Regions from separate parts of the Ureibacillus endophyticus genome, predicted to be linked through region 1. Evidence: predicted binding sites of a transcription regulator. Region 1 holds the regulator's gene; each other region holds the start of a gene.

Region 1 (3,267 bases):
TGACCATTACGCTCATTGTTTCATCTTCCGAAAGTAAAACCGATGCATGTTTTTCCTTCTTAGCAAGTAATGGGCTAATTAAATGTTTTTCAACTAATACTTGCCTTTGTAACGCGGGCATTTCCTGTATAGTAAAATGGGAAAAAATCCGCTTATCTTTATTTATGTTTAATAGTGCCTGTGTTACTACTTCATCTACTTGTTTTGCTTCTTGTTCTGAAAAACTTAATGGGAATCGGTAGCCATCTAAATTTCGGGCTAATCTTATGCGAGTACTTAAAACAATATCTCCATCAAGACCTTTGCCATCCATCCATCCTGGCGCCTCACTTTTTAGAAAATGTTCTAGATTCATGGTGTATCAACACCCCCATGTTCCAGCTTACGTTCCAAATCTTTTATTTCGTCCCGCAGCTCTGCAGCATCTTCAAATCGTTCCTCCATAATTGCAGTTTGTAATTGCTCTCGAGTAGTCTCGATTTGTTTTTTAATCCAAGTATGATCATTCGATGGTTTTCCAGGTGCTTTACCACTATGCTTAGTGCCTGCTTGAATTTTAGTAAGAACTTGTGGAAGTTGTTTACTAAAGGTTTCATAACATTGAGAACATCCAAGTTTACCCTCATTCAAAAAGTGTCTGAAAGTAAAACCACATTTCGGACATTGGGATACCTTCTGAGTTGTCGTTTGAGTTTTCTCTTGAGTATTATTCCAAACTGGTAAACCAAATAAATTGGCCACTAGTTGATGGATTGGTATTTGATCTTCTTTATGAAAGTCGATGTTGAAAGGGTGAAATTGTTTCGCACATACTTCACAATAATGTCGTTCACTTTTTTGGCCATTAATTACTTGTGTTACCGTGACTGATGCCTGACGTTCTTGACAGTGCTCACAAATCATGACCAATCACCTCTTTTTAAGATTATATTGTTTTTAAAACTTGAAGAGTCGAGAAGATTTAACTAACTTTACTTATCATATTTTAAAGTCGTTAACATTGCTTTTAGAATGTTCGACCTCAGTTCATCTCTCGCAGGCAAATGCAATCTAAGAGTTGACCTATCCACAGCAGCTAACATTAATTTTGCTTCCCGTTTCGTTATCACCTCTTCATCGATTAGCCGATAAATAATATCTTCAGCCATCGATTGAGTTGCACCTTTTTCAATTTGACTTATCATATCTTCAAGTAAATCGATTTTCGAATTCGTTTTTACACGTAATATCCGAATATAGCCACCGCCTCCGCGTTTACTTTCAACTAAATAACCTCGTTCAGCCGTAAATCTTGTATTAATGACATAATTTATTTGTGAAGGTACACATTGAAACTTATCTGCCAGTTCACTTCGTTTTATTTCAATAAGTCCTTGACCACCTAATTCGATAACTTGCTTTAAATACCCTTCAATGATGTCAGATATATTTCTCATTTTTATACCTCACCTCACTTAATACTGACTTTGACTATCTTTGACTATATTATATAAACAGGAAAACCAAAATGCAATCAAAACGCCCACTATAATTTTTAATTTTATTTGACGTTTCATAAAGTTTCTTTCCTTTATATATGTATATGAGAGGAATACAGGTATAAAAAAATCGACATGCTGTATTAACCAGCTATGTCGATGTAGTATTCCCCTATTTCGCTGTAAATAACCTATATTTGCTATGTTTTACCAAAAAAACTTATACCCATCGTCCAACAATTGGGTAATTCCAACTTGTTTCATTAAGAGCATTTACAATCCCAATGATTGGTACAACGATTGTCATAATACCAAAGATAATTAAGAATGGTATACCGATTAATACAAAGCTTAGTAGGGATGAAATAAAAATTAACACCCACATAACACCTTGGAATAGTAAAGCTTGAATAGAAATCCGTTTTACTTCTTCCTCAGAACTTAATAATAAAAATAAAATTGGTACTAACACCGGAGCAAAAAAAGCACTTGCATGTACAATTACTTTGGCCCATTTATTATCCATAACGCTTCAGCCTTTCGTCACTTTTTGTATAATACATATACGATTCACTTCTACTTTAGTTTCATTTGATACAAAAAAATTTTAAACATATTTTATTATTGTTATTTTAAAAAAAGCATGGATTCACACCATGCTTTAAAAATTTATTTATTCTTTTTATTCATATTAGGCTTTGGGTCTGGCGCTTCTTCATCATCATGTGGAAATAACCCATGTGCTAAAACCCCAGATAAAAGCGTAGCGCTAATAACAATTAAAACCCTGTGATTTGTCGGTACTTCCGTATGATATTTCGCTAACATAAATACAGCTGTAACCGCAACAATGACCATTGTCGGAATGATAAATTTAAGGCGTCGTTTCTCCATTTAACTCTTCCTTTACTATGTATATTGACCTCTTCGAACAGTATATTTAAACTACTCGTATTTTACATGGGAAATTAATAAATTACAAATCAAGCTATATTTAATTGTTTACATAATAGAGAAAAAGACATAAATAATAAAGAGAAATTGCCCATTTCGTGGAAATTTATAGTAGAATAGATTTAATATAAAAAAAATTAAAACTAATAAATTATAAAATATATTAGGATAGAATGGAGAATAATATGGTTATTTTCAAGAGCAGAGCACAAAAAAACCAAGTATCTAACTTCTTTCAAGTTGAAAAATACTTAAATGATGTACAACTTGACCTATCTCAATACCCAGATTTACTTAAACAAGTTGAGTTAATCCAGTTACGAAAAGAAGACTTAGCCATATTAAAACAATTGCAACCCCTTACAGAAGAGTTAATCCCATCTATGGTAACTCAATTTTATGATGCTATTTCTATAAGTAGTAACTTACTAGACATAATTAATCAAAATTCGAATATCGATCGCCTAAAAATAACGTTATCTAAACATCTATCTGATATTTTCGAAAGTAAGATTAATAACACATACATAGAAGGACGTAAAGCGATTGCAGCTGCCCATGTTCGAATTGGTTTAGAATCAAATATGTATTTAAGTTCATTCCAATCATTAATGACTACATTCATTAATTTTGTGAATGATCTAGATATTTCTAAAAATGATGCATGCAAAGCAATTAATGCCTTTTCAAAAATTATTAACTTTGAACAACAACTTGTAATTAAAGCTTACGAAGCAGAACAACAACGAATTCGTACGGAAGATTTACAAGTTAAACTCGATCTTGTCGCTACAATCCGCAATACAGCAAAGGAATTAAATGCAATTAGTGAAGA
Region 2 (3,267 bases), 2.8 Mb from region 1:
TTTAAAGTGCAATCGAAGTTCAGCCATAACCAAGTCTTCCGTTGTTTTTTCATCATTTACACTAGATTCTAACAAATGATGAGATCCAATATTCGACGTCATAATCACTACAGTGTTCGTAAAGTTAACAAGTCGACCTTGGCTATCCGTAATGCGGCCATCGTCTAAAATTTGCAATAAAATATTGGCCACATCTGGATGCGCTTTTTCAATTTCGTCAAGTAATACAACAGAATATGGATTACGGCGAACCGCTTCAGTTAGCTGACCACCTTCTTCGTAACCGACATATCCAGGAGGTGCTCCCACAAGACGAGACACACTATGTTTTTCCATATATTCACTCATATCAATTCGAATAAAGTGATCTTCTGAATCAAAAAGTTGTGCAGCTAACGCCTTGGCTAATTCCGTTTTCCCTACCCCTGTTGGACCTAAGAAAATAAAAGAACCAATTGGACGGTTTGGATCTTTAATGCCAGAACGTGCTCTCCATACCGCCTCTGTTACTAATTTTACAGCTTCATCCTGACCAACTACTCTTTCATGGAGAGTATCTTTTAAACGTAATAATTTTTCACGTTCGCCCTCAACCAGCTTTGTAACCGGAATTCCAGTCCATCTTGAAATAATGGAAGCTATTTCATCTGCAGTTACCTCTTCTCGTAAAATACGAATTTCAGATCCTTTTTTCAATTCTTCTTCTAAAGCAGACAATTCTTTTTCAATAGCAGGAATTTTCCCATGACGTAACTCCGCTGCTTTATTAAGATCATATTTACTTTCTGCATCTTCTAAATCACGGCGGTATTTATCAAGAAGTTCCCGTTTCTTTTGAATTTCCTGTAAACCGGATTTTTCTTGTTCCCATTGCTTTCGCATCTTGTCCGTATTTTGTTTTAAGGTTTCTAATTCTTTTCGCAATGCTTCAAGACGTTTTTTACTAGCTTCATCTTTTTCTTTCGTTAATGCTTGTTCTTCAATTTCCAATTGCATAACACGTCTTGTTACCATATCTAGCTCTTGGGGCATTGAGTCAATCTCTGTACGAATCATCGCACAAGCTTCATCGATTAGATCGATTGCTTTATCTGGTAAAAATCGATCTGTAATGTATCGATTCGAAAGTTCAGCAGATGCAATAATTGCGCGGTCATGTATACGAACTCCATGATGCAACTCAAAACGTTCCTTAAGACCGCGTAAGATTGAAACTGTATCTTCAATAGAAGGTTCGCGCACCATTACTTGTTGGAAACGACGTTCTAAAGCAGGATCTTTTTCAATATACATACGATATTCATCAAGGGTTGTGGCACCAATACAATGGAGTTCTCCACGTGCTAACATCGGTTTTAACATATTCCCTGCATCCATTGCGCCATCAGTCTTACCTGCACCAACAATTGTATGAATTTCGTCAATAAATAAAATAATACGACCTTCAGATTCTTTAACTTCTTTAAGTACACCTTTTAATCTTTCTTCAAATTGACCACGGTAACTTGCACCAGCAATTAATGCACTCATATCTAGTTCATATAATATACAATCTTTTAATCCCTCAGGTACGTCTTTACGAACGATACGTTGGGCCAAACCTTCAACAATCGCTGTTTTCCCAACACCCGGTTCACCAATTAGTATTGGATTATTTTTAGTTTTTCTTGATAAAATACGTATAACATTACGAATTTCTTCATCTCTTCCTATTACTGGGTCCATTTTGCCATTTTTGACTTCTTCGATTAAGTTGCGACCAAATTGTTCTAATGGTTTTCGATTATCTTGTTGTTGAAATTGCATTTGTTACACCCCTTCAACTTTGACCTTTTTTGACTAAAATGATTATAGGACTTTTTAATAGGAAATGCAAAAATTCACACTATAAAGTTTTCACGAATACGGGAAAAATTATGTTATCATGTATTTAAAATACATGTTTAAATTTTAGATTCACCCCAAGGATAAAAGGAAGTGATGGCATGGTAGAAACATTGCCGATTGAAATAATTCATTTGTTTGAAGAGCATGGTTTATTAGTTAAAGTTGAAAAAGGAAGTAATATTTATCGTGAGGGTGAGAAAGCCACAGACATTCTACTGATTAAAGAAGGCTCCGTTCGAATTAGTAAGGAAACGGAAGATGCGAAGGAAATTACCTTTAGAATATGTGGTAAACACAGCATCATTGGGGAATTTCCATTATTTAGTGCAACATCTACGATAAGATCAACAACTGCAAAAGCAAATTCCCATACCGAATTATTAGCTTTAAATAAAGATTCACTAGAAATGTTATTAATGCAAAAACCCGCATTAATGATAGAGTATTTAAAGTGGTTACAAAATGAAAATTTGAAAAATCAAAGTCTCCTACGTGATCTTATTTTACACGGTAAGAAAGGCGCATTGTACTCAACATTAATTCGTTTAGCAAACACTTATGGGGAGCAAAAAGACGATAAAATATTCATAAATCATTATTTAACAAATACTGACATCGCAAATCTTTGTTCAACAAGTCGTGAAATGATTAATCGGATGTTGAATGAATTAAAAAAGCAAGGCATAATCAGCATGGATAAAGGATTTATTACGATTACGGATATTCGATATTTAAAGCAGGCTATATGTTGTGAAAATTGCCCATCTACAATTTGTAGGATAGATTAACAATAGAGTCTGAGAAGTCATCCTGTGACGAGGATGGTTGCAATCAAAAGGCTGTGAAGAAAATTTTCCTTCACAGCCAGCATTTTTTATCTAATTCCTAATGCCATTTTTGCATAACGTGACATCATATCTTTTGACCAAGCTGGTTGCCAAACGATGTTTACTTCACTGTCTTTTACTTCTGGAAGCTCACTTAACGCCGTTTTCACTTGATCCACAATCACTGGTCCTAATGGGCAGCCCATTGATGTTAACGTCATAGTGATTGTAGCTAAACCTTCTTCATTTAAATCTACATCATATACTAAACCTAAGTTAACTATATCAATACCTAGCTCAGGGTCAATTACGTTTTCTAAAGCTCCAAGGATGCTTTCTTTCATATCTTCGCTAATTGCCATATTTACTTTATCCCCTTTCCTTATAGTGCTAACTCTATCATATCAAAGGTAAATCCTTTATGCCAAATATTGAGATAGCCAGTCTGTTACAGCTAATACACCTTCTCGCGGTACCTTATGCCCACTATTCGGCGATGCAATAAATTTTAAATGATCTGGTTCTTGCACATAGTATGAACGTAACTGCATAT
Region 3 (3,267 bases), 740 kb from region 1:
GTTCCGTTAATCACTTCTTGAATAGCGATTGGTAAATTTTCATATGCCATAATATCTGGGTTAGTTTCACCAAGTAAATCTTTGGCTGCGATGTGACCAGTAGAGTTAATTTGAACTGATACTTTTTTACCTTTTACATCTTCAGCAGAAGTAATTGGAGAATCTTCTTTTACAACTAGCACTTGTGTTGCTTCAAAATATGGTTCAGTAAAATCAAAAGTTTCTTTACGTTCATCAGTAATTGTAATACCTGATGCTCCTAAATCTAGTTCACCATTTTTTACTTGTTGGAATACTGGTTCCCAACCAACATTACGAATTTCATATTCAATACCTAGTTCTTCTGTCATTGCATCTAGTATATCTACATCAATTCCTACTACATTACCTTTATCATCCATATATTCAAATGGTGCAAAAGTAGCTTCTGTTCCTGCTACAAGTTTAGTAATTTTTTCACCTTCACCTGCACTACCAGTTGATGAGTCTGAGTCACTAGATCCACATGCAGCTAACATAAGTGAAGATGCAGTTAGAAGCATTCCTAATTTAAACATTCCTTTTTTCTTTAACATAGTTAGTCCCCCTAAAGTTGTTATAATGTTTGCAATATTCTTAGTTTCAAACCTAGTAATATATATAACAATTATATAAACATCGGAATTATTATACAACAAAAAATTTTCGAAATATATGTACTATTATTGAAAATAATTCCTACTTATACGATAAAAATTATACTTATTCGAGAAGAAAATATATATTTCGAAAAAATTTCATATATTCTACAAATAAAAAAATATTTGCATAAATAAAAAAACAACCGTATAAAAATACGGTTGTACTATGTAATAGTATTTATTTTTTTAAAAAATTAGGAAAAAAATGTTTAAATGAATGAAATAAGGATAAAATGAATTGGTACAGTAATACATTTTATCCTTTATCTTCATTCCCTTTTAAAATTTATTAGGCTGCTAAACTAATAAATTCATAAAAGGTTTGCTATTATAATATATATTTTGAAACAGTAAAATGGCGCCCTCGGAGGGAATCGAACCCCCAGCGGAAGAACCGGAATCTTCTGTGTTATCCATTACACCACGAGGACAATAATAAAATAAGTCTTACTCGTAACGCTAAGAAAAAACATGTACCCATACGAAGGTCAAAACCATAAAATTACGACTTTTCTATTATACAAGCACCTACACGACAATTCAACTATAAAGTTTATGGAATATACATTTAATTAGACTATTCAACTTTACGAACTCTTAATCATAAAACAAGTAAATTAAGTAGTTTATATTTGACCTTTATTGACTATTCTGTGTATGATTATGTTACAGCTGATACATTTCAGCACGTAGCAATTTTATAAAACACCTTTATTAAGGAGGATATAACAATGAATTTAATTCCTACAGTTATTGAACAAACAAACCGCGGTGAACGTGCATACGATATTTACTCTAGACTTTTAAAGGACCGCATCATTCTTTTAGGTAGTGCAATTGATGATAATGTAGCAAACTCAATTGTTGCCCAATTACTTTTCTTAGCAGCAGAAGATCCAGAGAAGGATATCTCATTATATATTAACTCACCAGGTGGTTCTATCACTGCAGGTATGGCGATCTACGATACAATGCAATATATTAAGCCACAAGTTTCTACAATTTGTATCGGTATGGCAGCATCGATGGGAGCATTCTTACTTGCTGCTGGTGAACCAGGTAAACGTTTTGCTTTACCAAACGCTGAAGTAATGATTCACCAACCTCTTGGTGGAGCTCAAGGTCAAGCTACAGAAATCGAAATCGCAGCTAAACGTATTTTATTCTTACGCGACAAGTTAAACGGAATTTTAGCTGAACGTACTGGTCAACCATTAGAAAAAATCGCTCAAGATACTGACCGCGATAACTTCATGACTGCACAAAACGCAAAAGAGTATGGTTTAATTGACCATATCATTGAACGCAGCTCTGATAAAAAAGAATAATATCCTATCAATTGGTGAAGAAATGAATTTTTCTTCACCAATTTTTTGTTTCGGCGCAGAAAAAGGTGGTGTCTCTTTCAGTGCAAGACATATCCCTTACGACTTTTTGCGCCTGTCGCTATGCTTTCGGCGCAGAAAAAGGAGGTGTCTATTATAGACACCTCCTTTTTTGCGAGCGTTTTCAAAATAAAATACATTATTCTTCTTTTTCGATTAGAGTTGCTAGGCCTTTAATGGCTTCTGACTCATCTTTGCCATCAGCAATTAAAGTGACAGCTGTGCCTCTAGCGATAGCTAAACTCATAATACCCATAATGGATTTTGCATTTACTTTTTTCTCTTCTTTTTGTAAATACACTTCTGATTTATAGCGATTTGCCTCTTGCACGAATAAGGCTGCTTGACGTGCCTGTAAACCAGTTTTTAATTTTACTTCCACTGTGGTCTCAACCATTTACGATACTCCCTTTCATACCGATCATCTGTATAATATAATCTTATCTAAAATGTATGAAAAGAACAATCTTAGATTCCTACAAATTTGAAATATATTATTTTATCATTTCTCCACGTCTTAATGCATCAGCAATTTCATCAATTTTTCGTAAGCGATGATTTACACCTGACTTACTTACTGTACCAGTCGACACCATCTCACCAAGTTCTTTTAATGTTACGTCCTGATATTCCACTCGTAATCTTGCAATTTCACGCAATTTTTCTGGGAGTTGGTCTAATCCAATAGCATTGTCAATAAAACGGATATTTTCAACTTGTCGTATTGCTGCACCTATTGTTTTGTTCAGGTTCGCTGTTTCACAGTTTACAATACGATTTACGCTGTTACGCATATCACGGACAATTCGAACATCTTCAAACTTTAACATTGCTGTTGTCGCACCAACAATCCCTAAGAAATCGGATATCTTTTCTGCTTCCTTTAAATAGGTCACAAATCCTTTTTTCCGCTCGATTGTCTTAGCATTAAGATTAAATTGATTCATTAAGTCAGCTAAGGCTTCACCATGTTCTTTATATAAAGAGTAGATTTCTAAATGATATGATGATGTTTCAGGGTTGTTAACAGAGCCACCTGCCAAAAATGCTCCACGCAAATAAGCACGTTTCTGGTTTTTATTCCCTAATATCGATTTTGATATTGTATGATTCAATTGAAAATCTATTGACAAGATATCTAAATCAGATAGGATTTCACGAGCACCTTCACGGATACGACAAATGTATACATTATTTTTCTT

Evidence for each region. The regulator CtsR, encoded in region 1, represses protease genes until heat stress. The targets are predictions, from matches to a motif close to ATGGTCAATAAAGGTCAAACA.
Region 2: a site for CtsR is predicted at 1,823-1,843, ahead of NKR20_RS03645 (ATP-dependent Clp protease ATP-binding subunit). Genes of this name have one in related genera too.
Region 3: a site for CtsR is predicted at 1,310-1,330, ahead of clpP (ATP-dependent Clp endopeptidase proteolytic subunit ClpP). Genes of this name have one in related genera too.

Annotation. Positions count from the first base shown of each region.
Region 1 covers NZ_JAMYWW010000001.1:3,573,889-3,577,155, forward strand. The annotation lists gene NKR20_RS17725 (protein-arginine kinase McsB) at 1-355, opposite strand, end outside; gene NKR20_RS17730 (UvrB/UvrC motif-containing protein) at 352-903, opposite strand; gene NKR20_RS17735 (CtsR family transcriptional regulator) at 972-1,436, opposite strand; gene NKR20_RS17740 (DUF4870 domain-containing protein) at 1,699-2,004, opposite strand; gene NKR20_RS17745 (hypothetical protein) at 2,148-2,372, opposite strand; gene NKR20_RS17750 (methyl-accepting chemotaxis protein) at 2,606-3,267, shown strand, end outside.
Region 2 covers NZ_JAMYWW010000001.1:748,418-751,684, reverse strand. The annotation lists gene NKR20_RS03645 (ATP-dependent Clp protease ATP-binding subunit) at 1-1,806, opposite strand, end outside; gene NKR20_RS03640 (Crp/Fnr family transcriptional regulator) at 1,986-2,675, shown strand; gene NKR20_RS03635 (metal-sulfur cluster assembly factor) at 2,762-3,076, opposite strand; gene NKR20_RS03630 (prolyl oligopeptidase family serine peptidase) at 3,134-3,267, opposite strand, start outside.
Region 3 covers NZ_JAMYWW010000001.1:2,838,594-2,841,860, forward strand. The annotation lists gene NKR20_RS14040 (basic amino acid ABC transporter substrate-binding protein) at 1-575, opposite strand, end outside; tRNA gene NKR20_RS14045 (tRNA-Arg) at 1,037-1,111, opposite strand; gene clpP (ATP-dependent Clp endopeptidase proteolytic subunit ClpP) at 1,412-2,008, shown strand; gene NKR20_RS14055 (HPr family phosphocarrier protein) at 2,205-2,462, opposite strand; gene whiA (DNA-binding protein WhiA) at 2,560-3,267, opposite strand, start outside.